DNA from 3 places in the Paenibacillus sp. FSL R7-269 genome. Region 3 is predicted to be linked to each of the others. Evidence: predicted binding sites of a transcription regulator. Region 3 holds the regulator's gene; each other region holds the start of a gene.
What was found. The regulator LexA, encoded in region 3, represses DNA repair genes until DNA is damaged. The targets are predictions, from matches to a motif close to CGAACATATGTTCG.
Positions count from the first base shown of each region.

Region 1: a site for LexA is predicted at 2,124-2,137, ahead of C162_RS26515 (YolD-like family protein). Genes of this name have one in related genera too.
Region 2: a site for LexA is predicted at 2,167-2,180, ahead of recA (recombinase RecA). Genes of this name have one in related genera too.

Region 1 is NZ_ASPS01000067.1:3,853-10,178, reverse strand. Features, by position in the region: gene C162_RS37090 (WGxxGxxG family protein) at 45-515, opposite strand; gene C162_RS26525 (M15 family metallopeptidase) at 591-1,277, opposite strand; gene C162_RS26520 (hypothetical protein) at 1,457-1,645, shown strand; gene C162_RS26515 (YolD-like family protein) at 1,763-2,098, opposite strand; gene C162_RS26510 (hypothetical protein) at 2,269-2,871, opposite strand; gene C162_RS26505 (PH domain-containing protein) at 3,074-3,565, shown strand; gene C162_RS26500 (glycosyl hydrolase) at 3,584-5,059, opposite strand; gene C162_RS26495 (NucA/NucB deoxyribonuclease domain-containing protein) at 5,222-5,662, shown strand; gene C162_RS26490 (hypothetical protein) at 5,749-5,937, shown strand; gene C162_RS36200 (hypothetical protein) at 5,985-6,140, opposite strand; gene C162_RS35625 (YjfB family protein) at 6,310-6,326, shown strand, end outside.
Region 2 is NZ_ASPS01000014.1:97,392-106,536, forward strand. Features, by position in the region: gene pgsA (CDP-diacylglycerol--glycerol-3-phosphate 3-phosphatidyltransferase) at 16-603, shown strand; gene C162_RS06605 (competence/damage-inducible protein A) at 662-1,951, shown strand; gene recA (recombinase RecA) at 2,250-3,314, shown strand; gene C162_RS06615 (regulatory protein RecX) at 3,430-4,164, shown strand; gene rny (ribonuclease Y) at 4,474-6,015, shown strand; gene C162_RS06625 (TIGR00282 family metallophosphoesterase) at 6,239-7,033, shown strand; gene C162_RS06630 (stage V sporulation protein S) at 7,214-7,474, shown strand; gene C162_RS06635 (dipeptidase) at 7,639-8,625, shown strand; gene pduL (phosphate propanoyltransferase) at 8,787-9,145, shown strand, end outside.
Region 3 is NZ_ASPS01000030.1:203,804-212,948, forward strand. Features, by position in the region: gene C162_RS15880 (HAD family hydrolase) at 379-1,164, opposite strand; gene C162_RS15885 (hypothetical protein) at 1,200-1,727, opposite strand; gene C162_RS15890 (DUF896 domain-containing protein) at 1,775-1,984, opposite strand; gene C162_RS15895 (LysM peptidoglycan-binding domain-containing protein) at 2,094-2,510, opposite strand; gene lexA (transcriptional repressor LexA) at 2,708-3,334, shown strand; gene C162_RS15905 (L,D-transpeptidase) at 3,523-3,861, shown strand; gene C162_RS15910 (hypothetical protein) at 3,940-4,158, opposite strand; gene C162_RS15915 (hypothetical protein) at 4,269-4,490, opposite strand; gene C162_RS15920 (hypothetical protein) at 4,583-4,942, opposite strand; gene C162_RS15925 (hypothetical protein) at 4,958-5,230, opposite strand; gene C162_RS37335 (hypothetical protein) at 5,423-5,548, shown strand; gene C162_RS15930 (GNAT family N-acetyltransferase) at 5,674-6,261, shown strand; gene glnA (type I glutamate--ammonia ligase) at 6,604-7,932, opposite strand; gene C162_RS15940 (MerR family transcriptional regulator) at 7,962-8,372, opposite strand; gene C162_RS15945 (AAA family ATPase) at 8,633-9,145, opposite strand, start outside.

The sequences.
Region 1 (6,326 bases), on a different contig from region 3:
GCGCTGCTGTTCCTTACTCGCAGAACTGCGGTGCCCTGCTCCGGCTAGTGGCGGTCGCGCTCGCCGGTTCTGCTGCGCATGCCTGCAAGGCCGAGGAGGCCGACCAGACCGAGCCAGCCCCAGTTGGAGCGGTTGCCGTTGTTGGTGGCTGTGGTGGTGGTGCTCTGTGCCCGGTAGCGGCCCGTTGTGTTATTGTTGGACAGCGGGGAGACGGAGCTGTTGTCGCCGGTACGGATTTTGTCCTTCATGATGGATTCGGTCTTATGCATAGAATCTCTGGTCTCGTTCATCAGAGTATTTCCCCGATTATCCATCGTCCGGTCGTCCATATCGCGCATGTTCATGTTGCCCATCCGGCTATCAGTGGTTGTGCTGTTCATGCCCGGAGCGCTGGTGCTCATAACGCCCGGAGTCGTAGTCATCATACCGCCGGGTGCTGCGGAGATGTCACCTGCTCCGAGCAGACTCATGGACAGGACCGTACCGCAGGCAAGACTTGTGATCAGCTTGTTCAAAATGTTGTGCCCCCTTCATGGATGTGGTTAATCGCTGATAATTTCCCCATCCGGCACAGCATCTATGCAGAGAAGTTATTCCTTCACAATGTTCACGGTCTTGCTGGACGCATTATACGTGACTTTGGCTCCAAGCGCTTCGGCAATCGCACGTACAGGCGCATAGGTTACGGCATCGTCCATGACGCCGGTCGTCAGCTTCTTACCATTGAGCATAATAATTACCGGGATATCCTTGTTCACCTCTGGCTCACCTCCGGTTATGCAGCTTAGTGCGGCTGCACTCTGCTGGGCGGTCGGCCGTCTGCCTGCCTTCAGGTCCTGAATGCTAAGGCCGAAGCTCATCTGCAGATGAGCATAATCCTTGAAGGAGGTCCAGTCCCCGCCCCATTCGAACCCCAGCTGCTTCCCCTCCTGCGCCACCTCTTGCCAGTCTGCCACCTTGTCGCCATCCCCGTCACGATTCATATCCCAGGATACATTCCTGCCATCCGGCAGCAGCAGCGCGAAGTCTATTGCCAGTCCGTAATTATGGTAGCTGTCGCCTCCCCGGGCATTGGTTACAATGTCGCCCTTCTTAGTTCTCCCTTGAGCATATAGCTCATTCTGCTGCGCTATCGTGCGCATGCCCTGCGTAATGAGGATTGGCACCCCCCGGTTATAACTGCGTCTAATCAGCTCGTTCGCCCCGGCCAGTACAGCCGGATGCAGCTTCGCCAGCCTTGCGGCCGACTTCTGCTTGACCTGCTCCAAAGTAAGCATCTACTCACCCCCTGGTATAGTAAATGCCCGCTTTGACCGGGTTGCTTGCACCAATGACCGTTTTTTTCGCAAAAAGAAGCTATGCATCGCCCGATCACCCCGGATGAACAGTGCACCTATAGGCCAGAATAAGAATGCAGACCTGTCGTCAGGTCATTCTAACGGAAAGGGGGATGAACATGGATATTCACAGCGACAGCTACAGAATAGCCCCGTTTAGCGGCCAGGAGGATGTGGTGGAGGTGATCCGCCAGGCGGAATCGGAGATTGCCCGGATGACCGGGAACCCGGAAGTCACGCTAATTGCCTATGAGAAGACGGACGGACACCGCAGCAAGCAAGTGGAGACGGCTTTGCCGTCCTTTTAAAGGACGGTACCGTTTCAGCGAGAAATAGAAGGATACTTTATCGTGTGCAACATATAAAGTCTTATATTTTAAAAGGAAGGTCATGCCCGTGCTGATCCCAGGCAGAGAGGTTACCTTTCAGACAATATATGCCTCCACAATGTCATCTACAAGCAGCCACTTCCATTCCTCCGCCCACTGCAGCTTGAATTCCCGCGAGTGGGTGTGGATGGAGGTCACGAATCCGCTTAGCTTCACCTGTTCCAGAGGACCATACAGCACCAGCGTTACCCGTACATGACTCCGTAGCGATAAGGCCAGCGTATGCTCTATCTCCTCCAGCTTCTGCTCATCCAGCACCGGCCTCAGGCTATGCCAGATCTCCCGTTCGTCTCTCCCTATTCGCCCGATCTGCTCCGGAAGCACCCTCCCGCTGTACTCCCGTTGACGGTTCCCTTCAAGCTTCTTGCCCATTCGCCGTTCCTCCTATTCTTCATGCAGAACATATGTTTGTATTATATCTGTGCTTCAGCAGGTTAGGCAAGCAGAAATTTAGGGAAGCAGGCACAGCAAAAAGACGCCCACAGTTATGCTGTACAGCGTCTTCCTCTGAACCCTTTTACAATAACAAGTCTTGTCTCTGCTTATTTCACTGACGAAGTCCCTGCGCTTCCGGTACCTGGTTCCTGCTTGGCATCTGTGCCTGCATCTGACACGGTTCCTGGTACGGATTGCTCCGGATCGATCAGTCCTGCAGCTTCTCTGGCTTCATTCAGCTTGGAGATGCCGTAGAGCATGGCTACGTCTGCCTGCTGATTCATCGCGTCGAATTCCTCTGCGGTCACATCGGGCGATACAGCGCTCTTGGAAGCCTTCTCCTTGATCTGATAGGCGCTCTGGAAAGCGATCACCGAATCTCTGAGCAGCTTCTCGATCGTATCCGGCAGGCCGCCCGCAATCTTGATATCGTTCACATGATCTGCAAGCTCGGAGGCGGTATCCTGGAAGCTGTCTACAGCCTTCTGAAATTCTTTGTCCGTCGCTTGTCCGGTGGAATAAGAGGTTAGCGTGGTGTTGAAGTTCGCTAGCGAGGATTTGTCCATTTCGTCGAATTTCGAAATTTCATTATAAAAGTTCTGTACTGTCTCCTGCACCACTTCCGGGGAAGCCGGTTCAGCACTGTTATTGCCGCAGGCACTGAGGATCATGACAGCCATTAGCAGTCCTGCAAGTAAAGCTTGTCTCATAGTTAATATCCCTCCACTTAACAGAATAATATCGATTTTTGTTAAGTGCAAATGAAATTAATGTAAAATTCGGCGTAATGAAACATACGTCAGCGGTTAAGCGTATTCATAGGGAGAAAAGGTGGCCAATAACCCAGTTGATGACTGGCAATTCCTGTTATACTATAATGAATTTATCCGTTCAAGGAGAGGAAGATCTATCATGGCTTATTGCACAGCATGTGGTGCGGAATACAAGCAAGGCGCCAAATTCTGCGGGGAATGCGGGGCAGGTACAGATGAGGCCGGTTCTCCGGCAGCAGCACGTCGTCCGGCGGCTGGCCACAGCTCCGGTCCTGAACAAGAATTATGGCAGGGCAAGCCTGCCGGCATCTCTGACCGTCTCAAGGGGCTGATCGGGCTGAATACCACCAAGTATACGATTACGTCCCAGCGGATTATGGTGAAGAGCGGGCTGATCGGCAAGGATGTCGAAGAAATCGAACTGCTGCGGGTCAATGATTTCTCCGTCACCCAGTCGGTTATGCAGCGTATGCTGGGCATCGGGACGCTGATCATTTTGTCGGATGATGCTTCATCACCACAGCTCCCCTTCTATAGAATCCGTAAGGTTCAATCTGTCAAGGATATCCTGCGCCAAGCCGTGCGTGACGAGAAAATCGCCAACAATATCAGCTACCGCGAGCATATCTGAGGCTTCGTTACACTTTATTCAGGGAAGATAGAGAGCTCCTGCCGGAATTACGCCTTTGGCCTGGCTGGGGCTCTCCCACATCAGTACCGCCCGCGCATCCCCCTGGTTCTCATAGTACTCCACCTTCAGCTCATGCAGCTTCCCCGCAATCAGACTCACTGTGCCTTGCCGCTCCTGCCCGCTCTGCTTGATCCAGCTGTCAATAACCAGCTTCCCGTCGATCCATATCCGGATTCCGTCATCTGAATACGAATAGATCGTGTAGGTCTCACTGTAGGCAGCGCTTATTCGGCCGCTCCAGCGTACCGAGAACAGATCTGCGTGAACAGCCGGATCAGGCGCCGCCTGCCTCCAGGCGAAGTTAATATTGGCATCTGTCCGGGTGAGGGCAGGCGTGCCGGTAAGCGTAATATTGTTGTAATACTGCCCATAGAGGCCCGGTTTGGGGAGTACCCCTCCTGAAGAAGCATACGCCGCCGCTTTGGCCGAATAGTCGTCTCTGGAGAATATGGCACTATTCCTCATAAAAGCCTGAATCACTGCATCCTTATTGCGCTCGTACAGCATCTTGCCCCAGGTCATCTGGTAGCTCCATTTGTTCTGCGGGCCTGCCAGCACAGCTGGCGGAGGAAGCTCCCCGTTCTCGCCGATGGCGATCAGCTTGCCGCGTCCCAGGTCCCAGAGCGTATCATGATGTTCCCCCTTGTAATCACCCTCGAAAATATCCGCCGCCAGCACATCCACTCTGCCGCTGCCCGGATAATACTTGGCCGGCTCCTCACTATTCTTGTTCTTGGCATTCGGACTCCACACCCACAGCAGATTGTGCAGCTGATGATAGACGGTATACCGCTCGAACATGATCTCCCAGAGGGTCACGAAGGAGGATTTCTGCCCCCACCAGAACCAGCCGCCGTTCATCTCGTGGTAAGGTCTCCAGAGGACGGGGACACCGGCGTCATTCAGTTTTTTCAGGAAAACAGCGACCTTATCCAGCTCGGCAATCATCGCCGTATACTCGGTTGTTCCCGGTGTGATGTACTTGCTGAAATTAGCTTCGCTGAGGCTCATGGAGACATTCGTCCAGGCTGGTGCCGTACCCGGCAGGTTGGCATGATAGGTCATCGCTACGATGCCCCCGGCCTTGTGCCAGCGGATCGCACTGTCCGTTACGCCCTGCCGCTGACTGCTGATGAGCTTCTCCGTCTGGTTGCTGATCGGCCCCATCTCATAGCCGTGCAGTCCGGCATAACTGCCTGCCGTATTCTTCAGCTTGTTGTTGATATCATCCGGGCTCTCCAGGTAATCATGCTGGCCGCTGATCATTCCCTGGCCCTGCAGCCAGTACAGCGTCTCCAGCAGCTTCCGTGCGGGCGCCCCCATCTCCGCGTCAGCGGGAGACATCTGTATTTTGCGAAAAGCCGCTTGCCACTGCACATCACCAATCAGCCGCGAGGCCGAATCCAGCAGGTCCCTGAGGTTGCGCTGTTCCACATTTTCCACCATCCTTTTCATTGTGTTTGTACATATTATGACGAATTATGGAACTTCAGCACGGCTGCTGCACAGAATTCGGGCTGTCCCAATCCGTTATTCTTACGCTATACTATTCAGGGCACAGGCATTATACCCATACCCACATCCAAAGGAGCAGATATGAAAGCCAAAAAATCCATCATCAGTCTCATTATTATCGCCCTGCTCAGTCTGTCCGCCTACCTGCTGGAGGAGAACGGGCAATGGCTGCCGCAGACCCCTTCCGGTCATTCTTCGGAGATCGTGAAGCTGAAGTTCCCGGCAGACCGCTACCCGGAGACCGCGAGGCACATCCAAAAGGCCATCCGCAAGGGAGAGTCAGCCATCTGTACCATCAACCGCAAGGATGCTGAGGAGAACCGCAAGGCGTCGCTGAAGGGAGTTCCCACCAAGAAAGGCTATGACCGGGACGAATGGCCGATGGCCATGTGTGCGGAAGGCGGAGCCGGGGCCCATATTGAGTACATAACCCCCAGTGATAACCGCGGAGCGGGAAGCTGGGTCGGCAATCAGCTGGAGGCGTTCGCAGACGGTACGCGTGTGGAGTTTATTTTCAAGTAAGCCGGCATGTGGGGGATGTTATTCAATTTCACTGCGATAAAGCGTAGAATGAAATGGGATAATATAACATAGATGGAGAGCCCGATGTGTTCTATATCTGTTATCGGGGCAAACGGCTGTACGGCCCTATGTCCGAAGCTGAAGCCTTACAGGAATGGTTCGCGCTTGCAGGAACAATCAAGGAGCTCTATATCATTGAAACTGATGCAGCTACAGGCAGAATCACACGCCAGATCGGGCCAACGGTCCGTGCTAATAAGAAAAAAAAGAAATAGCCCTATCCGGCACAGGCCGGACAGGGCTACACTGGCTATAGGCTGTTCTAGAACAAACAGGCTTTTGTGATGATAACCAGCAGAATGAACAGAACCAGAATTGCACCTGTCGAAGTCCAAGGGCTTACTACCGGAACGATTGGAGGTCCCTGATTCACTCCACCTACGTTATTTCCACAACCGCAACCATACTCTGCTCCCATGATTAATTCCTCCTCTTGAATATTGAATACAGCACAGAATATGTGGAATTCCGCTCCGTTGCATGGGCCAATTGGCAAAGAAATACCATTCACCTAACGGACAGGCGTCCAGTGGTCGATATAGAGTATGAAGCAATGGCTTCACAACATATGGAGGGAGGAATGCCGGATGGATATTGCTGCATT
Region 2 (9,145 bases), on a different contig from region 3:
GGGGAGGAACCTTCAGTGAATTTACCCAACCGTATCACATTAGCGCGTATTTGCCTTATCCCAATCATGATGTTTTTTCTGCTGGTGGACTTCAGCTTCTATCCGGAACCGATACATTGGGGCTCCTTTCAGCTTTCAATTAATCACTTGGTCGCGGCGGTTATTTTTCTGCTGGCAGCCAGTACCGATGGAATTGACGGTTACATAGCCAGAAAATATAACATGGTCACTAATCTGGGCAAGCTGCTCGATCCCCTAGCGGATAAGCTGCTGGTCTCGGCCGTGCTGATCTCATTGGTCGAGATGGGAAGATGCGATTCCTGGATTGCCATTGTTATCATCAGCCGTGAGTTTGCCGTGACCGGCCTGCGCCAGGTGGCACTGCTGGAAGGGAAGGTAGTGGCTGCAAGCAAATGGGGAAAGGTAAAAACAGTGATTCAGATTGTTGCCATTTCACTGCTGCTGCTTAACAATTTCCCGTTCCAGTTCGTCAGCATTCCTGTGGATGACATTGCCATCTGGGCGGCAGCCATCATTACCATTTACTCTGGCATTGATTATTTCGTGAAGAATAAGGAACTGCTGGATTTGAACAAAGCCTGAGATGCTGGAACAGGTTGAACCTTGCAGAATACCTACAATCAGGAGGAGAACGTCAGCTATGAAAGCAGAGATTATTGCCGTTGGAACAGAACTATTACTTGGACAAATCGTGAACAGCAATGCCCAGTTTCTTTCAGTAGAGCTGGCTGCATTAGGCATTGACGTTTATTTTCAGACCGTTGTGGGAGATAACAAAAGCCGCCTGCTGGAAGCGATCCGGATTGCTCAGAGCCGGGCGGATGTTATATTGTTCACCGGTGGCATCGGTCCGACCGAGGATGATCTGACCAAGGATGCGCTGGCTGCGGCGCTTGGCCGGACCCTGCACATTGACCAGCTGGCCATGGATCATGTGCAGCGCTTCTTTGATGACCGCAAGATTGTAATGACTGAGAATAACCGCAAGCAGGCGCTTGTCATTGAAGGGACGACTCCTCTGTCCAATGATACAGGCCTTGCGGTAGGGATTGCTTTTGCAGAAGAGGACAAATATTATATCGTGCTGCCGGGTCCGCCCCGGGAGATGAAGCCGATGTTCACGGATAAGGCCAAGCCATGGCTTCAGCAGCATGCACTTACTAGTGAAATGCCGCTCTACTCGAAGATGCTGAAGTTCGCCGGGATTGGCGAGTCGCTGCTGGAGGACAAGCTGATTGATCTGATCCGCAGCCAGAGTGATCCTACGATTGCCCCGTATGCCAAGGAAGGCGAAGTGACCGTGCGCATCTCTACCAAGGCGCCGTCCGAACGGGAGGCTATGGTCAAGCTCGATGCTCTGGAGAAGACGATTGCGGATATTCTGCCGGAGAATCTGTATGCCAACATCGATGTGCCGCTGGAGCAGCTGATTGTGGACTGGATGGCGGATGCGGGGCTCACTCTGAGTGCTGCCGAGAGCTGTACGGGCGGGCTGCTGATGGAGAGTATTACGAATATCCCGGGCAGCGCCTCCATGTTTGCCGGGGGGATCGTGTGTTATTCCAATGATATTAAGAAAAAACTGCTGAATGTGCCCTCCGCTATGCTTGAAGGCCCGGATGCCCCGGGAGCCGTGAGCCGCGAGGTTGCGGAGGTGCTGGCTGAGCAGGTGCGAATGATCGGTGACACGGACTTCGGCTTATCGGTTACCGGTGTAGCCGGACCGGGATATTCCGAGCGCAAGCCGGTGGGGCTTGTGTTCGTAGGACTGGCTGAGAGGGGCTGCAAGACAGAGGTATACGAGCTGAATCTGAAGGGCACCCGTGATAACATCCGCCTGCGCACCGTTAAGGCGCTGCTGTACCGCCTGTGGCGCCGGCTGGAAGAACGCAAGGTTGCCACTCCCCTGGAAGGCTCGGCCTTGCAATAACGGTTCAAGGCGGTATATAATTTATGTATGCGGAAGAACCGTGGCTTGAGCAATCATGCTGCGGTTTTTTGTTTTATATTATGTATAACAAATTATCCTAAGGTTGTTCCTATTCACGTGATGAGCAGAAGAGAGGTACCTGCAAAAGTCTTGCATCCGGAAGGAGGCCTATGTCTTACAATAAAAGGGAGTATTATCCCTGTGAGTAAAAAAAACGAATGTATGTTCGAAAAAAGACTTGGCAAGACCTTCAATACACGTTATTATAATACTATAAACAGTGAAGGAAGTGGTCTGATTGTCAGATCGTCGTGCAGCGCTTGATATGGCGCTTCGTCAAATAGAAAAACAATTCGGTAAAGGTTCGGTAATGAAACTGGGAGAATCCACTCACATGAAAGTGGAAGTTGTACCTAGCGGATCTTTGGCACTTGATATTGCACTAGGTATTGGCGGACTTCCCAAAGGACGTATTATTGAAGTATATGGACCGGAATCTTCCGGTAAGACGACGGTTGCACTTCATGCGATCGCAGAAGTACAAAAGCAGGGCGGACAAGCTGCCTTCATCGATGCTGAGCATGCGCTTGATCCTAAGTATGCTAAGGCGCTTGGCGTTAACATTGATGAACTGCTGCTGTCCCAGCCTGATACAGGTGAACAGGCCCTCGAAATCGCTGAAGCGCTTGTACGTAGCGGAGCAGTAGACATCATTGTAGTTGACTCTGTAGCAGCATTGGTACCGAAGGCAGAAATTGAAGGCGACATGGGTGATTCTCACGTAGGCTTGCAGGCCCGTCTGATGTCTCAGGCATTGCGGAAGCTGTCAGGTGCCATCAACAAATCCAACACCATTGCGATCTTCATTAACCAGCTTCGCGAGAAGATCGGGGTAATGTTCGGTAACCCTGAGACCACTCCGGGTGGACGCGCTCTGAAATTCTACTCCTCCGTCCGTCTGGATGTGCGCCGGGTAGAGGGTATCAAGATGGGTAATGATGTCGTGGGTAACCGTACGAAGATCAAGGTTGTGAAGAACAAGGTAGCGCCTCCGTTCAAGCAAGCAGATGTAGATATCATGTACGGCGAAGGGATTTCCAGAGAGGGAAGCCTTGTGGATATCGGTACAGAGATGGATATCGTTAACAAGAGTGGTGCCTGGTATTCCTATGAAGGGGAACGTCTGGGTCAAGGACGTGAGAATTCCAAGCAGTTCCTGAAGGAACATCAGGATATTGCCCTGCTGATCGAGAACAAGATCCGTGAGGCAAGTAATCTCACGACTCTGGTAGAGGCACCATCCGAAGCGGCTGTGGCTGCGGAGCAAGAGGAAGAAGAGAAGCTGTTGCTTGAGATTGAGTAATTAAATCCCCCTCTACTTCTAATTGAATAATGAAGTCAAGATGGATAGGCGCCCTGTGAAGATGTAACAGGGTGCCTTTTCGCAAATATTTCAGCTTAAGTAGGTGATTGGCAGGATGGTTATACAATTGGATGAGGAATTCGAAGAACAGGATGAGCAGGTGCTGGCGGATTTCCCGGGAGATCAAGAGCTGGTAATTACACGGGTGGAGCGGCTCAAGAAGTCTAACTATCGTTATCTGATCCATTTCGGAGACTACAACATGACTGTTCATGAAGATGTCATGATTAAATACCGGATGATTACCGGGAGTACTTTTGTAAAAGCGGATCTGGAGGATATCGTTGCCGCAGACGAGCGCCAGCGGGCGTATGTGGAGGGGCTTAGGTATCTGGAGCGCAAGCCCAGAACGGGACAGGAGATGGCCCGCCGTTTAAGGGAGAAGGAAATAGGGGAGACTGTTATTGCCGAAGTTCTGCTCCGGCTGCAGGAGGAACGTCTGCTTGATGATCCCTTATACGCTAAGCAGTGGGCGGAGCAGCGGATTGTGAATCAGCGTAAGGGCAAAATGTGGATCAGGCAGGAGCTGCGCGAGAAGGGGATCGATAAGTCGCTGATTGCGGAAGCGCTGGATGAGATCACACCCGAGCAGGAGCTGGAGAGCGCACTGCAGACCGGACGGAAGAAATGGAATATGATCCGGGGAGATGTGAACGACAAACGCCGGAAGACAGGGGCGTTCCTGATGCGCCGGGGATTCTCAGGTGAAATGGTACGCCAGGTGATCGGGATTTTGCGGGATGAGCAGGATTCTGAGGGGGAAGAAGAGGAGTTTTACTTCCCGGATTGATTCTCTTGACTTTAATGCGGTTATCGACTCTCTTGACAAGGTCTTTTTATAAATAATAAAATATAACATGAATCGGCATAAACTAAGAATCCTTTTTCCTTCCCAAAAAGCAGACTCTTATGTTCCGGTTCGCGTACAACTCATATGAAATGTAATCGCCGGATAAGGCGGGCAATGTGCATGTGCAGCATGTGCAGTATGGCAATCGGTGTATTACCGGTTTTTTGTATGGTGATGAACGGATAGTTTAACAACTGCACAAATACCCAAGGGAAGAACCTTGGAGGATATCAACGAGGAGGTGAACAGATGGAACCATTGATCTGGGTCATTATCGTTCTCGTTGTAGCTGCAGCATTCTTTGGATTCGGTTATTTTATTCGTAAATCCCTTGCAGAAGCTAAGATTTCCAGCGCAGAGAAAGAAGCCGTAGTCATCGTGGAGAACGCGAAGAAAGAGGCGGAGGCGCTGAAGAAGGAAACGGTACTCGAAGCTAAGGATGAAGTTCATAGAATCCGTACCGAAGCTGAGAAAGAAACTCGTGAACGTCGGAATGAAATCCAACGGCAAGAGCGACGTTTGCTGCAAAAGGAAGAATCGCTGGATAAAAAAATGGAATCGCTTGAACGAAAAGAAGAACAAGTAGCTAACAAAGAGAAACGAATTGATGAAACCCAACAGCAAATTGATGTTATTTACAAGAATCAGGTTACTGAACTGGAACGTATCTCCAATCTGAGCATCGATGATGCCAGAAGTATCATTCTCAGCAATGTAGAACAGGAAGTTCGCCATGAAACTGCTCAGATGATCAAGGAAATTGAACAGCAGGCCAAGGAAGAAGCGGACAAGAAAGCCCGCGAGATTATCACCTTGGCGATTCAACGCTGTGCGGCTGATCATGTGGCTGAAACTACGGTATCTGTCGTTACCTTGCCGAATGAAGAGATGAAGGGCCGGATTATCGGTCGTGAAGGACGTAACATCCGTGCGCTGGAGACTCTGACCGGCATTGATCTTATTATTGATGATACGCCGGAAGCCGTTATTCTGTCAGGATTTGATCCGATCCGCCGCGAAGTGGCCCGTACGGCACTCGAGAAACTGGTGGCAGACGGACGTATCCATCCTGCACGTATTGAAGAAATGGTGGAGAAATCCCGTAAAGAAGTAGATGAACGGATTCGCGAATACGGTGAACAAGCTACCTTCGAGGTTGGCGTTCATGGTCTGCACCCGGATCTGATCAAAATTCTGGGCCGCCTGAAATTCCGCACGAGCTACGGTCAAAACGTACTTAAGCACTCCATGGAGGTTGCTTATTTGACTGGACTTATGGCCGGTGAGCTTGGGGAAGACATCGTGCTTGCAAAACGTGCCGGACTGCTGCATGATATCGGCAAAGCGCTTGATCATGAAGTGGAAGGTTCGCATGTTGAAATCGGCGTCGAACTGGCGAAGAAGTACAAGGAACATCCGGTGGTTATCAACAGTATCGCGTCCCATCATGGAGATTGCGAGGCTACCTCGGTTATTGCTATGCTGGTTGGAGCTGCTGATGCTTTGTCGGCTGCCCGTCCAGGTGCACGCCGTGAGACCCTGGAAACGTACATCAAACGTCTGGAGAAGCTGGAGGAGATCTCGGAATCCTTCGAGGGTGTCGAGAAATCCTATGCCATTCAGGCGGGCCGCGAGGTTCGCGTAATGGTACAGCCTGAGAAGATTGATGATGCCGAAAGCTTCCGTCTGGCCCGCGATATTACGAAGATGATTGAGAGTGAGCTGGATTATCCGGGTCATATCAAGGTTACGGTAATCCGCGAGACACGCGCTGTAGAATATGCGAAATAAATAAGGAAATCGGCCCCCTTGCGGGGCCTTTTTTCTTGCGTGCACGCCGTGAGTTGCTGGTATACCCATTCACATTGGAGCCTGCTGAACTATCTAATAGGCTCTACCAGGCGCCACTCGCGCCGTGGAGTTTGGAATGAAGCAGAATAGGTGAAATTATACTTAAGCAGCGATTTATGGTTGGCAGAGCATACACAAACCAAAAATTTAGGAGGAGAAGATTATTAAAGTTTTATTTATCGGAGACATTGTAGGCAATACAGGCAGAAAAGCGCTGCGTGAAATGCTGCCATCCCTGAAAAGTAAATATCAGCCGCATATCATCATTGCCAATGGTGAGAATGCCGCTGCCGGAAGAGGAATCACCGCTGCCATCGCTAACGAATTTTTCAACTGGGGTGTCCACGGCATTACGATGGGCAACCACACCTGGGACAACAAGGATATCTTTGAGTTCATCGACGACGAGCCGCGGATTATCCGTCCGGCTAACTTCCCGCCGGGAACACCGGGCCGGGGGTACACCGTCGTTAAGGGAAATGGCAAGCAGCTGGCGATTGTGAATCTGCAGGGCCGCACTTTTCTTCCGGCGATCGATGATCCGTTCCGGGTAGGCGAGGAGATTGTGGAAGAGCTGCGCAGAGAGCATAAGTGCATTCTGGTGGATTTCCATGCGGAAGCAACCTCTGAGAAAATAGCGATGGGCTATTTTATGGATGGACTGGCTTCGATTGTAGTCGGCACACACACTCATGTGCAGAGCAACGATGATGTGATCCTGCCTGGAGGTACAGCGTATCTTACAGATGCGGGTATGGTTGGTTCAAGAGAAGGGATTCTGGGTATGGAAAAGGATGCGATCATCTATAAATTTACAACTCAGCTTCCCTCCCGGTTTGTAGTCGACGAAGGCAAGTGGCAGCTGCATGGTCTATTCGCAGAACTTGATGAAGCTACAGGCAGAGCGACACGACTGGAGAAGATCCGGCTGCGTGAGGATGAATGGGTGATGAGCTAATTCGGTAAAACTCATTTTGTTTTGGGTAAAGTGTGATATTTATTATATCGAAAAAGAGTATCTTTTGAACTATTTTCTCCGGAGAGGTCCGCAAAAAGAAGGAATTAATTCTTCTGAAGCGAATAACATCTACTGTAGTGGAAGAAGAACACCATCATTTTCCCAGGGGAGGTACTTACTATGGATGTATTAAAAGTATCAGCTAAATCCAATCCAAATTCCGTTGCTGGCGCATTAGCAGGTGTTCTTCGCGAACGTGGATCGGCCGAGCTACAAGCTATTGGAGCAGGAGCACTGAACCAGGCCGTTAAGGCCGTTGCCATCGCCCGGGGATTTGTCGCACCTAGCGGAGTGGACTTGATCTGTATTCCGGCTTTTACGGATATAGTGATTGATGGGGAAGACCGGACGGCAATCAAACTTATTGTAGAACCTAGATAATCAAGTGAATGTGAATCATTTAGATTAAGCCTGTTTACACTGTAAACAGGCTTTTTGCTGTGCTGACTGCTGCTTCCGTTAGGCGCATATATATAAAATAGACACTGGGCCGTCAACGGTTCATTCAGATATTCATAAGGTGAAGGAAGAAGGAGAGCTGACCTATGATGGGAAACAGGAAGCTGCGGGTAGCGGATTTTCATTGTGATGCTCTGAGTAAGCTGCAGGCGAATCCAGGGATAGACTTCAGGAATGATCCCCGGCTGGATGTGACCGCAGAGCGGCTGGCAGAGGGGAATGTCGGACTGCAGGTTTTTGCCATCTACTTGTCTGCGGTGCGCGGAAGGGCCAAATTCGAGGATATTCTGGGGCAAATCGAGTGCTTTCACCAAAAGGTTACTGGTCCTGGAGGGCTTCAGTGGCTGCGATGGAAGGAGGAAGTGCAGGAAGGCAGCTTAACTGCTTCAGCCTATGGAATGCTCTCTCTGGAGGGCGTAGACGGTCTGGAGGGCAATCTGTTCTATGCCCAGTTATGCTTCGAGCTGGGTGTGCGTTGCCTGGGGATTACCTGGAACTATGCTAACTGGGCCGCGGACGGCGTGCTGGAGCGGCGGAATGGCGGTTTCACCGAGCATGGCCGGAAGCTGATCGACTGGTGCAACCGGAGTGGAATGCTGCTGGATGTGTCGCATTTAGCCCCGGCAGGCTTCTGGGAGCTGCAGGAGCTCAGTGCCCGTCCGTTCATTGCTTCGCATTCCAATTGCGCTGCGGTCTGCAGTCATCCCCGCAATCTGAGTGATGATCAGCTGAAGGCTTTGATTGTCAAGGACGGGCGAATCGGGCTTACCTTTGTCCCCTGGTTCGTGCGGGATGGAGGAGGGACCAAGCGGGAGGATATGCGGAGGCATATTGAGCATGTTTGTGGTCTTGGCGGGAGCGGACAGCTGATGTTCGGCTCGGATTTTGACGGGATTGACTCGTGGGTAGAAGGGCTGGAGCATCCGGGACAATATGCGGAGTTCGCCGATATGCTGCTGAAATACTATCCCGAAGCTGATGTACGGGGCTGGCTATATGAGAATGCGCTAGGGTTCTTGAGGGAACAACTGCCTTCTTCCGCAGATAGAGCCTCTGTTCTCGCCAGGAAGTGACTATGAATTGGAAAAACCAGGATGAAGCATTCACAGAATCGTAATATGCCCGGAAAAAAGCCTCGCATTGTGATGCGGGTCTTTTTATTTGTGGGTAAATAGATGTATAATGTTCAGTGGCTTGTACAGATACTAGAGAAAATACAAGGAGTGACTTAAAAATGAGCAAGACTGTACCCGTAGGTGTGTCGGCCCGGCATATTCACCTTACGCAGGAGCACGTAGAAGCATTGTTCGGCCCAGGTTACCAATTGACCGAGTTCAAACCTCTGTCCCAACCCGGACAATTCGCAGCGAATGAGCAAGTGGCTGTAATTGGTTCGAAAGGGAAGTTCGACAAAGTTAGAATCCTCGGACCTGCCCGTCCGGCTTCGCAGCTGGAAGTATCCCGCACAGACTCCTTCAGCCTCGGCGTGAAGGCACCTGTCCGTGAATCCGGCAATATTGAAGGAACACCAGGAATTACGATTAAAGGACCTGCCGGTGAAGTTGAGCTGGAGACTGGCGTTATTGTAGCAGC
Region 3 (9,145 bases):
CTTATTATACACATTTTATTCAATTTGCCTTAAAGAAGCTGCATGATTCACTCGTGAATATGAGAATAGTCATATCTTTGATTCAAGTGTTTGTATTGGGATTGCCGTGACTCCAAAGAATGTTTGGCCCTCCGGCCGCTGTTGTTCCCAGATTTCTTGAATTAAACCGCTGCTAGCAGTTGAAATCGGGTAACAGCTGATGCTTACGACGCGAGCTTTCCTTCGGAAAGCTTTCAGGCGGACGCTAACGCTCCTTCAGTTCCAAATTTCTCCTCCGCCACTTTTCCCTATACAGTATAATTTCAAGTTCAAACAATATAGCAGATATAAAAAAGCCAATATCCACATAAATAGGATACTGGCTTCATGGAATTCAATTTACAGGGAGACTACCAGCGGCAGAAGCTCTGAGAGATGGCTGATCTGATAATCCGGCGTAATCTCCGGGTCCGAAGCTTTCCTATTTCGGTTGATCCAGACTGTGGTCAGTCCGGCGGATAAGCCGCCTAGAATATCTGTCGTAAGCTTATCACCCACCATTATACCTTGCTCTGGAGCAATATCCAGCAGTCCGAGCGCATGCTCGAAGATTCCCTTGTCCGGCTTGCCTTTGCCGAAGCTTCCCGAAATCACAATATGGTCAAAATACGGGGTAAGCTCCGGTACACCATCCAGCTTCTCCTGCTGAAGTGCCGGGCAGCCGTTCGTCAGCAGCAGCAGCTTCACCTTGCCGCGCAGCTCGTCCAGCACCTGAAGCGTCTCTTCATAGATATAGGGACGGCTGCGGCGCTCAGCGGCGAACTTATCGGCCAGTTGTGCAGCCAGCGCTTCATCCTCTACTCCGAGTGAGGCGAGGCCGCGGCGCCAGGATTCCTTACGGTAGACGGGGGCAAGCTGCTCCAGTTGACGGAACTCCGGCTGTTCACCGGCAGTGAAGTTCGCCCATAGCGCTTCAAACGGGTTAATACCGATCAGCTTGGTGAACGGATATGTCTCATAGGATTCATAGAGGGCACGGGCTTCTCTGCGTACAGCAGCTTCCAGCTCCTGTGGATCAACGGAATCTCCAGCAGCCTCACAAGCATAGCGGAAGGCTTCTTCCACGCTGCGGTCATCCCACAGCAGGGTATCGTCAAGGTCAAATAGTACGGCGGTAATCGGCATTTCTTCTCCCACTCCCTATATGCTGGTCTGTCTTCCTATTCGTGCACTAGTTCAATATTGTTGTTCTTCGCGAACTGTTCCAGACGTTCCCCCATCGCAGCGGTGTCATAACGGTTAATCAGCTTGGAGAAAATCCACTGCTTGCGCTTACCCTTATACTTAATGGTTACTACACTGCGTGATAAAGTGATCTTCTCAATATCCGCCGCAGCGAGGAAGCGTTCGCGGTTGTATTTAATAGTAGAGATACGCGCACGCTCAACCTTAAGGAACGGACGGCGGAAGAACAGCAGCGCAGCAAGCAGGAAGTACAGCACCACACCCAGCCAGTTGGCCAGAATCCCGCTTCCTTTGGCCTCGTCAATTGAGCCTACCACCCAGAACATGATGCCAAGCAGCATCAGTACAACGGGGAATACAATATTCCGGCCTTTGAAAATATCAATGCTTTTCGCGGCAGTCTTAGTGCTGGAAGTGTAAATGGAATCCTTCCCCTGCTTCTTTCTTTGCTGGTTAATTTGCTTGGTATTGCGTTGAACCATTCTTTCCCAAGAACGGGCCATGTAAGTTCCCCCTAGTCATCCTGTATTATCTATGAAAAGGCAACAGGCTAATGCTTAAGTCCGTTATTGCCCTCTTCATGCTCCGGATTGTCCACAATTTCGATAGTATCAAGCTGGGCCCGAAAGTTAGTGCGGATATTCCCCAGGTAAATCTCGCGGAGCTTGGCACGTTCAGCCAGTTCCTCTTCATTCAGGCCGCCGTTCTTAGCTTTGCGTGCCAATTCATTGATGCGTGCGACCAATTCGTCAATATTCAATACGTTTCCCTCCCTCTAAATTCATTTTAACTTTGCCATGAGAAAAAGAGCTTGTCAAGGTCTACCCCCTGAAAGCTCTCCGAGTCGATCATTAGTCTGACACAATCCTTCAGTATAAAGGTAAAGTCAGAATATCTCCGGCCTTAATGACACTGTTCTCCAAATGATTCGTCTTCATTATTCCTTCTATATATACGGCTGTCCTCATGTCCTCAGGCTTGTTACTTAACGCAATGCTCCATAAGGTATCACCGCGTTCGACTACGATCCGCTTATCCGGCTTCAGTGAAGAGACCGAACCGGCAAAAACATTCCCCACCACAGTGAATCCCGAAATAACAAGCATCAGCACCAAAACCATCTTCATCAGGCTGACCTGACGGAATAGTGATGATAGCGCAGTGAGACTATGAAGAATCGCATCCTTGACCTTGGTTACATTACTATGAGCAGTTGGATTACCGGGAGCGGACACCTTGATATCCTCATTATTGTAGATGCTGTTGTATGTACTATACTTTAACATGATCATCATCCTCCAAACACATGTTCTTGCTTTCGAAAATAATATAACACGAACATGTGTTTCGATCAATAGTTTTTTCGGAACGTCTGTTCTCTTTATTTGCGTTCTCTTTTTTTCCTCATTTTAGAACTTATGTTTGTACGAACGGAAGTTCTATGTTATAATTTTCCCAAACATAGTATATGGGGTTGATACCGATGTCAAAGATTTCTAGTCGTCAGCTGGCGATCCTGGAATTTATACGTAATGAAGTCCGCAGCAAGGGTTATCCTCCGTCCGTCCGCGAGATTGGCGAGGCTGTCGGCCTGGCCTCCAGCTCTACCGTGCATGGTCACTTGGACCGGCTTGAGAAGAAGGGCCTGATCCGCCGTGACCCTACGAAGCCGCGTGCGATTGAATTGCTCGGCCAGGAAGATTCAGAGAATGTGCATCAATTCGTCCAGACCGTTACCCGCATCCCGGTAGTGGGTAAGGTTACAGCTGGTGTTCCTATTACAGCTACAGAGAATATTGAGGATTACTTCCCGTTACCTGCTCATTATGTAGGCGATAACAAGGTATTTATGCTATCTGTCCTTGGTGACAGTATGGTGGATGCCGGAATTATGAACGGGGATTATGTCATCGTACGCCAGCAGCAGACTGCCGACAATGGCGATATTGTTGTAGCGATGACCGAAGAAGATGAAGCAACTGTCAAGACCTTCTACAAGGAACGGGATCATATCAGGCTGCAGCCGGAGAATCCGGCATACGAGCCTCTCCGCCTTAACCGGGTTACGATTTTGGGACGGGTCATCGGATTATTCCGCGATATCCACTAATCTACTCCCCGCTTAAGAACAGGCTGCTCCGCACCATGCGAAGCAGCCTGTTTTCTGTTCATTTCACTTCTTAAAGTGGCCAAAAAGCCGAATGCAAACATTTGTTCTCATTAAGCTTTTTGACCACTTTTTCTGAGAACCGCTGCATAGCTCCGCACATATCCTGTTACAAAGGAGTGCTGATCTGTATGCCCAATTACCGAATTATCGTCGATCTGTCACAGCGCATGCTGTACCTGCTGGATAATGACGTCGTCACCAGAGGCTTCCCTGTCGGCATCGGCAAAATGTTAACCGTCTCGCCTGTTGGCGAATACACCATCATTAACAAGCAGCCCAATCCGGGTGGCCCGTTCGGAGCCTTCTGGATGGGTCTATCCAAGCCGCATTATGGCATCCATGGAACCAATAACCCTGCTTCCATCGGCCACATGGTCTCCCATGGCTGTATCCGCATGTATAACGCAGATGTTCTCACCCTGGCTGCCCTCGTTCCCATAGGTACTCGTGTCACCATCAGGGAATAGGAACTCACAAAAACCCTTGAGACGCCAGATTGCGCCCCAAGGGTTCCAGTGATTCAAATGAATTAGAGCGGATACAGACTACAGCACACTTCTCAACAGACGGATAGCCACCGTATTCAAACGGATAGCCTCGCGGATCGATTCTCTGGCTGCCAGCAGCTCTCTTCTGGCCCGCGAACCTCTAGGCACTCTGCGCAGATTCTCATTGATTTCTTCCAGTCTCTCCAGCAGGACAGCCCGCTGTGTCAGCAGGACATTAATGGCTCTGCGAATCCGGTTACGTTCTCTTTGGCTCATCTTTACACCTCTTTTACACTTGGATAGTATAAGAGATGCCAAGAAGGACTCCAAAGCTTGTGTGATTCGGCAGTAATGTTAGAGCAGCAAGCAGCGGACAGGTAATCTGCTTACTTTTTGTTCAACCGTACCCGGAATTCAAATTCATCGCGTCTATAAGTCATTCCGGCCAGCACTATGTACTCCGGTGTCCATTTCTGTACAGGTCCGGCATAATCAGCAATCACATGCGGTTTGCCATCAACCAGCTGAACGACGTAGACCTGTACCTGTGCCAGTGCGGCAGCGAATAGATCAGCATCACTGGACAGTACTTTATAAGCCGTATTCAACTTCGTTCCTCCTTGTTCCACAACCATGATAAAAGATTCCGACAACCATCTATTTAATTATACCGGGTCATGGAACAATATGTAAACCATATTTACAGCTTGATAAAAAGGATTTTAAACAATCCAATATACTTCTTAGTAGCCCCGCCATCCCTGGTAAAAAAATTGGTATTTTTAAGGTCTGGTACGCTAAATACTGAGAACAAAATGTAGTTATCCCGCTCGGTCAAAGACTCAATTACAGGCTGAGCCACCAGCTTGCTAATTCCGTCGCCTATTTCCTGATCTAGCGTATTCTCCAGATTCTTTACAGAATATTCACTGAAGGCTTCCTTCCCCGGATTCGTAACAGCCATCACAATCAGAACAAGAATAAGGACCAGTAATGATTTACCGCCCGATCTCCTACGGACTCTGCGTGCAGGACTTGGGATATCATAACGCGAATTCATTCTTTTCCCCCTCAACTACAAAATATACAGTATCTCTTGCAACAAGAACCCCAGCGGATTCACAAACATCCGGTACACGAACAGCATCCCGCCTGCAATTCCACTGCCCCCGACATCAACGCTACTCCAATCCCATACCGGCAGAGGCGGCGCATCCAGCCCATATTGCTCCATAAGCCTCTCTTGGGTCTCCGCTGGCACAGCCGCTCCTTCCGCTCCAGCCACCTGACCCATCAACGCCAGCACCAGCAACAGCGAAAGCATAATCTTATATGTATTCTTCATCATCCACTCCCATGTCTGCCACTAGAATTCTCTTCTGGTTAAGTATATAGGAGATGGAATAGTATGTAAAATGAAGTGGATTGATCTGGAATTGTAATTCCTTTATATTATGATGTAAAGGCTTTGTTTAGTCTTCATTTTCAGTCTCTCCCCCACACTTTAATATTGGGAGAGTTTTATTTAGGAGGTAAATGTATGAATGGAAACAAAGTTATCCTCATTCTTCTGTCCATATCCATCATCGGTATACTCCTTTACTTCGGATTAGCTTATGGATTGCTATGGTATGCCTTCCGGTCCTCGGTTTCCATTGAAGAATAATCTAAGAACTACACCATCTAACCAATATTATCATGTTAAGATTACTTATAATCAAAAAGCACCTCCAAAATATATATTTCATGAGATAAACTTATAGAATCGTGATATTATTTGGAGGTGTACTAATGCTAAATGTAGATTATACAAACTATTATTGGCAAGATGATGAAATTAGATTGCGTTCAATAGAGGCTGAGGATTGGGAAAATATATATTTATCTGCATTCGATACCCCTGCCCGTCGTTTTCTGGAATGTACTATTGAATTGCCGCCCACAAGCTCGGTTGCGAAGAAATTCGTTGAAGAGAATGTTGAATTTACATCCACTAATGGCCGAATCATGTTTACTATTGAAAATATGAACGGTGACACGGTAGGTGGTATTAATTTAAACAGTATTGACGAGAGGAATGGTACGTTCAGCATAGGTATTGTAATTGATCATCCCTATCGAGGGAAGGGTTACGGTACCAGGGCAGTGCACATGCTCTTAAAATATGCATTTTTCGAGCGCAGACTTAATAAATTTAATGATTATGTTCTGGAGGGAAATGAAGCATCGGCTGCTATGCTTAGAAAAGTAGGATGCGTTCAAGAAGGAGTCCGACGTCAAATCTTCTATATCAATGGTAAATATCATGATTCTATGTTGTTTGGTTTAACAAAGAATGAATATAGGGATCTTCATCATAAGGATCATCACAATAAATAATCATGCATTAACCTAATCAGAGACGTTCAGTTCAATAAACCAACAGCAGTCCGGGATTTATTTCTCGGTAAAAGAAAGCTGTTGGTTTTTATATTAGAGTTTATTGAGGTGAGCATTGTGAAGAAATATAACAGATCTGAAAAAGTCATTATTGGTGTGCTCCTTGGTATGACTGCTGTGCTAGCTTTAGGAAGCCTACTTTTTTGGTATGTCTTTACCACAATCTAACTAACCCTTCGCGGCCGACACGCAAGAGCACTTATCCACGTTCAGATATAAACCATACTCTCTAAAAAAACAAAAAAAGCCCCCGGCGCGTATAGCGCCAGGGGCTGCTGTATCCTAGTAAAGCGTCATGTACTGATCTCTTTCCCACTCGTGGACCTGGGTACGGTAGATATCCCATTCGATTTCCTTCAGCTCGTAGAAGTGGGCCAGGGCATGTTCGCCGAGGGCTTCTGTGATCACGTGGCTGCGGATCATTTCGTTCAGAGCTTCCTTCAGATCGGATGGCAGGCTTGGAATGCCTTCTTCAATCCGCTCTTCTTCGGACATGACATAGATGTTACGGTCAATTGGAGCCGGAAGATCCAGCTTACGCTTGATTCCATCAAGACCTGCCTTCAACATTACAGCCAGTGCAAGGTACGGGTTAGCCGCCGGGTCCGGATTACGAACCTCAACGCGTGTGCTAAGCCCTCTCGAAGCCGGAATACGGATCATCGGGCTGCGATTGCTTGCAGACCATGCAACGTAGCAAGGTGCTTCATAACCAGGAACCAGACGTTTGTAGGAGTTGACCGTCGGGTTAGTGATTGCAGCAAATGCACGTGCGTGCTTCAGAATCCCTGCCATGTAATAACGGGCTGTCTTGCTAAGACCCAGCTTATCGCTCTCATCGTAGAACATATTCTCGCTGCCATTGAACAGGGATTGGTGGGCATGCATCCCCGATCCGTTCATACCGAACAAAGGCTTAGGCATAAAGGTTGCATGCAGGCCGTGATGACGGGCTATCGTCTTCACGACAAGCTTGAAGGTCTGAATCTGATCCGCTGCCTTGATGGCATCGGCGTATTTGAAGTCAATCTCATGCTGGCCGGAAGCCACTTCATGGTGGGAAGCCTCAACCTCAAAACCCATTTCCTCCAGTGTCAATACGATCTCACGACGGCAGTTCTCCCCAAGATCCATCGGCGCCAAATCGAAATATCCACCCTGGTCATTCAGCTCAGTGGTCGGATTGCCCTTCTCATCAGTTCTAAACAGGAAGAATTCCGGCTCAGGTCCAACGTTCATAGCAGTGAAGCCCATTTCTTCCGCTTCCTGCAGACAACGTTTGAGGATACCGCGCGGATCTCCGGCAAACGGTGTTCCGTCCGGCATGTACACATCACAAATCAAACGTGCCACACGGCTGTCTGTCACCCAAGGGAAGATTACCCAAGTGCTCAGGTCCGGATACAGATACATGTCGGATTCTTCAATCCGCACATAACCTTCGATGGAAGAACCATCGAACATCATTTTATTGTCGAGTGCTTTTTCAAGCTGGCTTACTGGAATCTCTACATTCTTGATCGTTCCCAGCAAATCGGTGAATTGCAGGCGAATAAACCGGACGTTCTCGTCCTTGGAAATGCGCAGAATATCCTCTTTAGTAAAGCTCACGTTACCCTCTCCCTTTCAACTGCTCTATATTATTTATTAAAAAACCGGGATAGCTCACCTTGGATTAGAGACACTTGTCCCGGTCTTTTACCGGAAACCAGCTCCTGCTTCAGCAGACGGTGAAGCTGCGAATCAGACAACTCTCTACGTCTCACCTCTGTATCAGGGGTAATAACCGTAGCTTCTTCAGATTCCTTCGAGACAGGGTTCATCACCTGCTTGATGCCGGCAATATTAACACCCTTCTCAATCAACGCCTTAATCTCAAGCAGACGTTCCACATCATTAAAGGAGAACAAACGCTGGTTGCCGGAGGTACGCGCAGGTACGATCAGGCTGTGCTGCTCATAATAACGAATTTGTCTGGCGGATAGATCAGTTAACTTCATTACGATTCCAATAGGAAATAATGCCATATTTCTGCGGATTTCATCACCCATGACTCATCCAACCTTCCAATGATCTTTTTCTCATCTCATTGTACATTTCCTTATATGGCGTGTCAATGGTATGTGAGTTTTTCTCACAAGATTTCTTTCACCTATTGTGAGATTAAGAGATCAAACTGTCAGATGCATGGGATTTGGTTTCCCGAAGTATACCACATAGAGCAATCCACACGCAAAATCACAGGCTGCTGCGAAAGCTGCGGCAAGCCAGTATTCGACTTTACAACTCCGGTGTCCCGCTTCATGTCATGTTATGCTTCAATGATCCATTCCCCTTCGCCCGTTGGCGTCTCAAATCCGTTCAGGAAACGGGTCAGAATCTCCCCGGTAATGGTGAATGCCGCATTGGCGTCAAACCGCGCGCTGCGGATGCGGAGCCTCCGGCGCAGCTCTACCGGCTCTACCTTCAGGTGAACCAAGACCCACTGTCCTCCGTGCTGCTCGATCAGCTCTTTGTATTCGTCACGTCTTCGCTTCTGCCAGAAGCTGAAATCAACCACGACATGGCGCTTTCCGGCAAGCAGCTCTATTAGCTCCTTACGCAGCTTGCGCTCCGACTGTTCCTTGAAGGATTCATAAGCCTCTTCCGGGTAATCAAGGCCATAACGGCCATGGGTACTCCAGATATCCTCATCGATGGACAGCCGGGCGAATCCCTCCTGCTCCAGCTTGAGCGCAAAGGTCGTCTTGCCCGATCCCGCTACTCCACACATCATTACAGCGACGGCAGCTTCATTCTCCTGCTTTCTCTGCAGCAAGCTTTC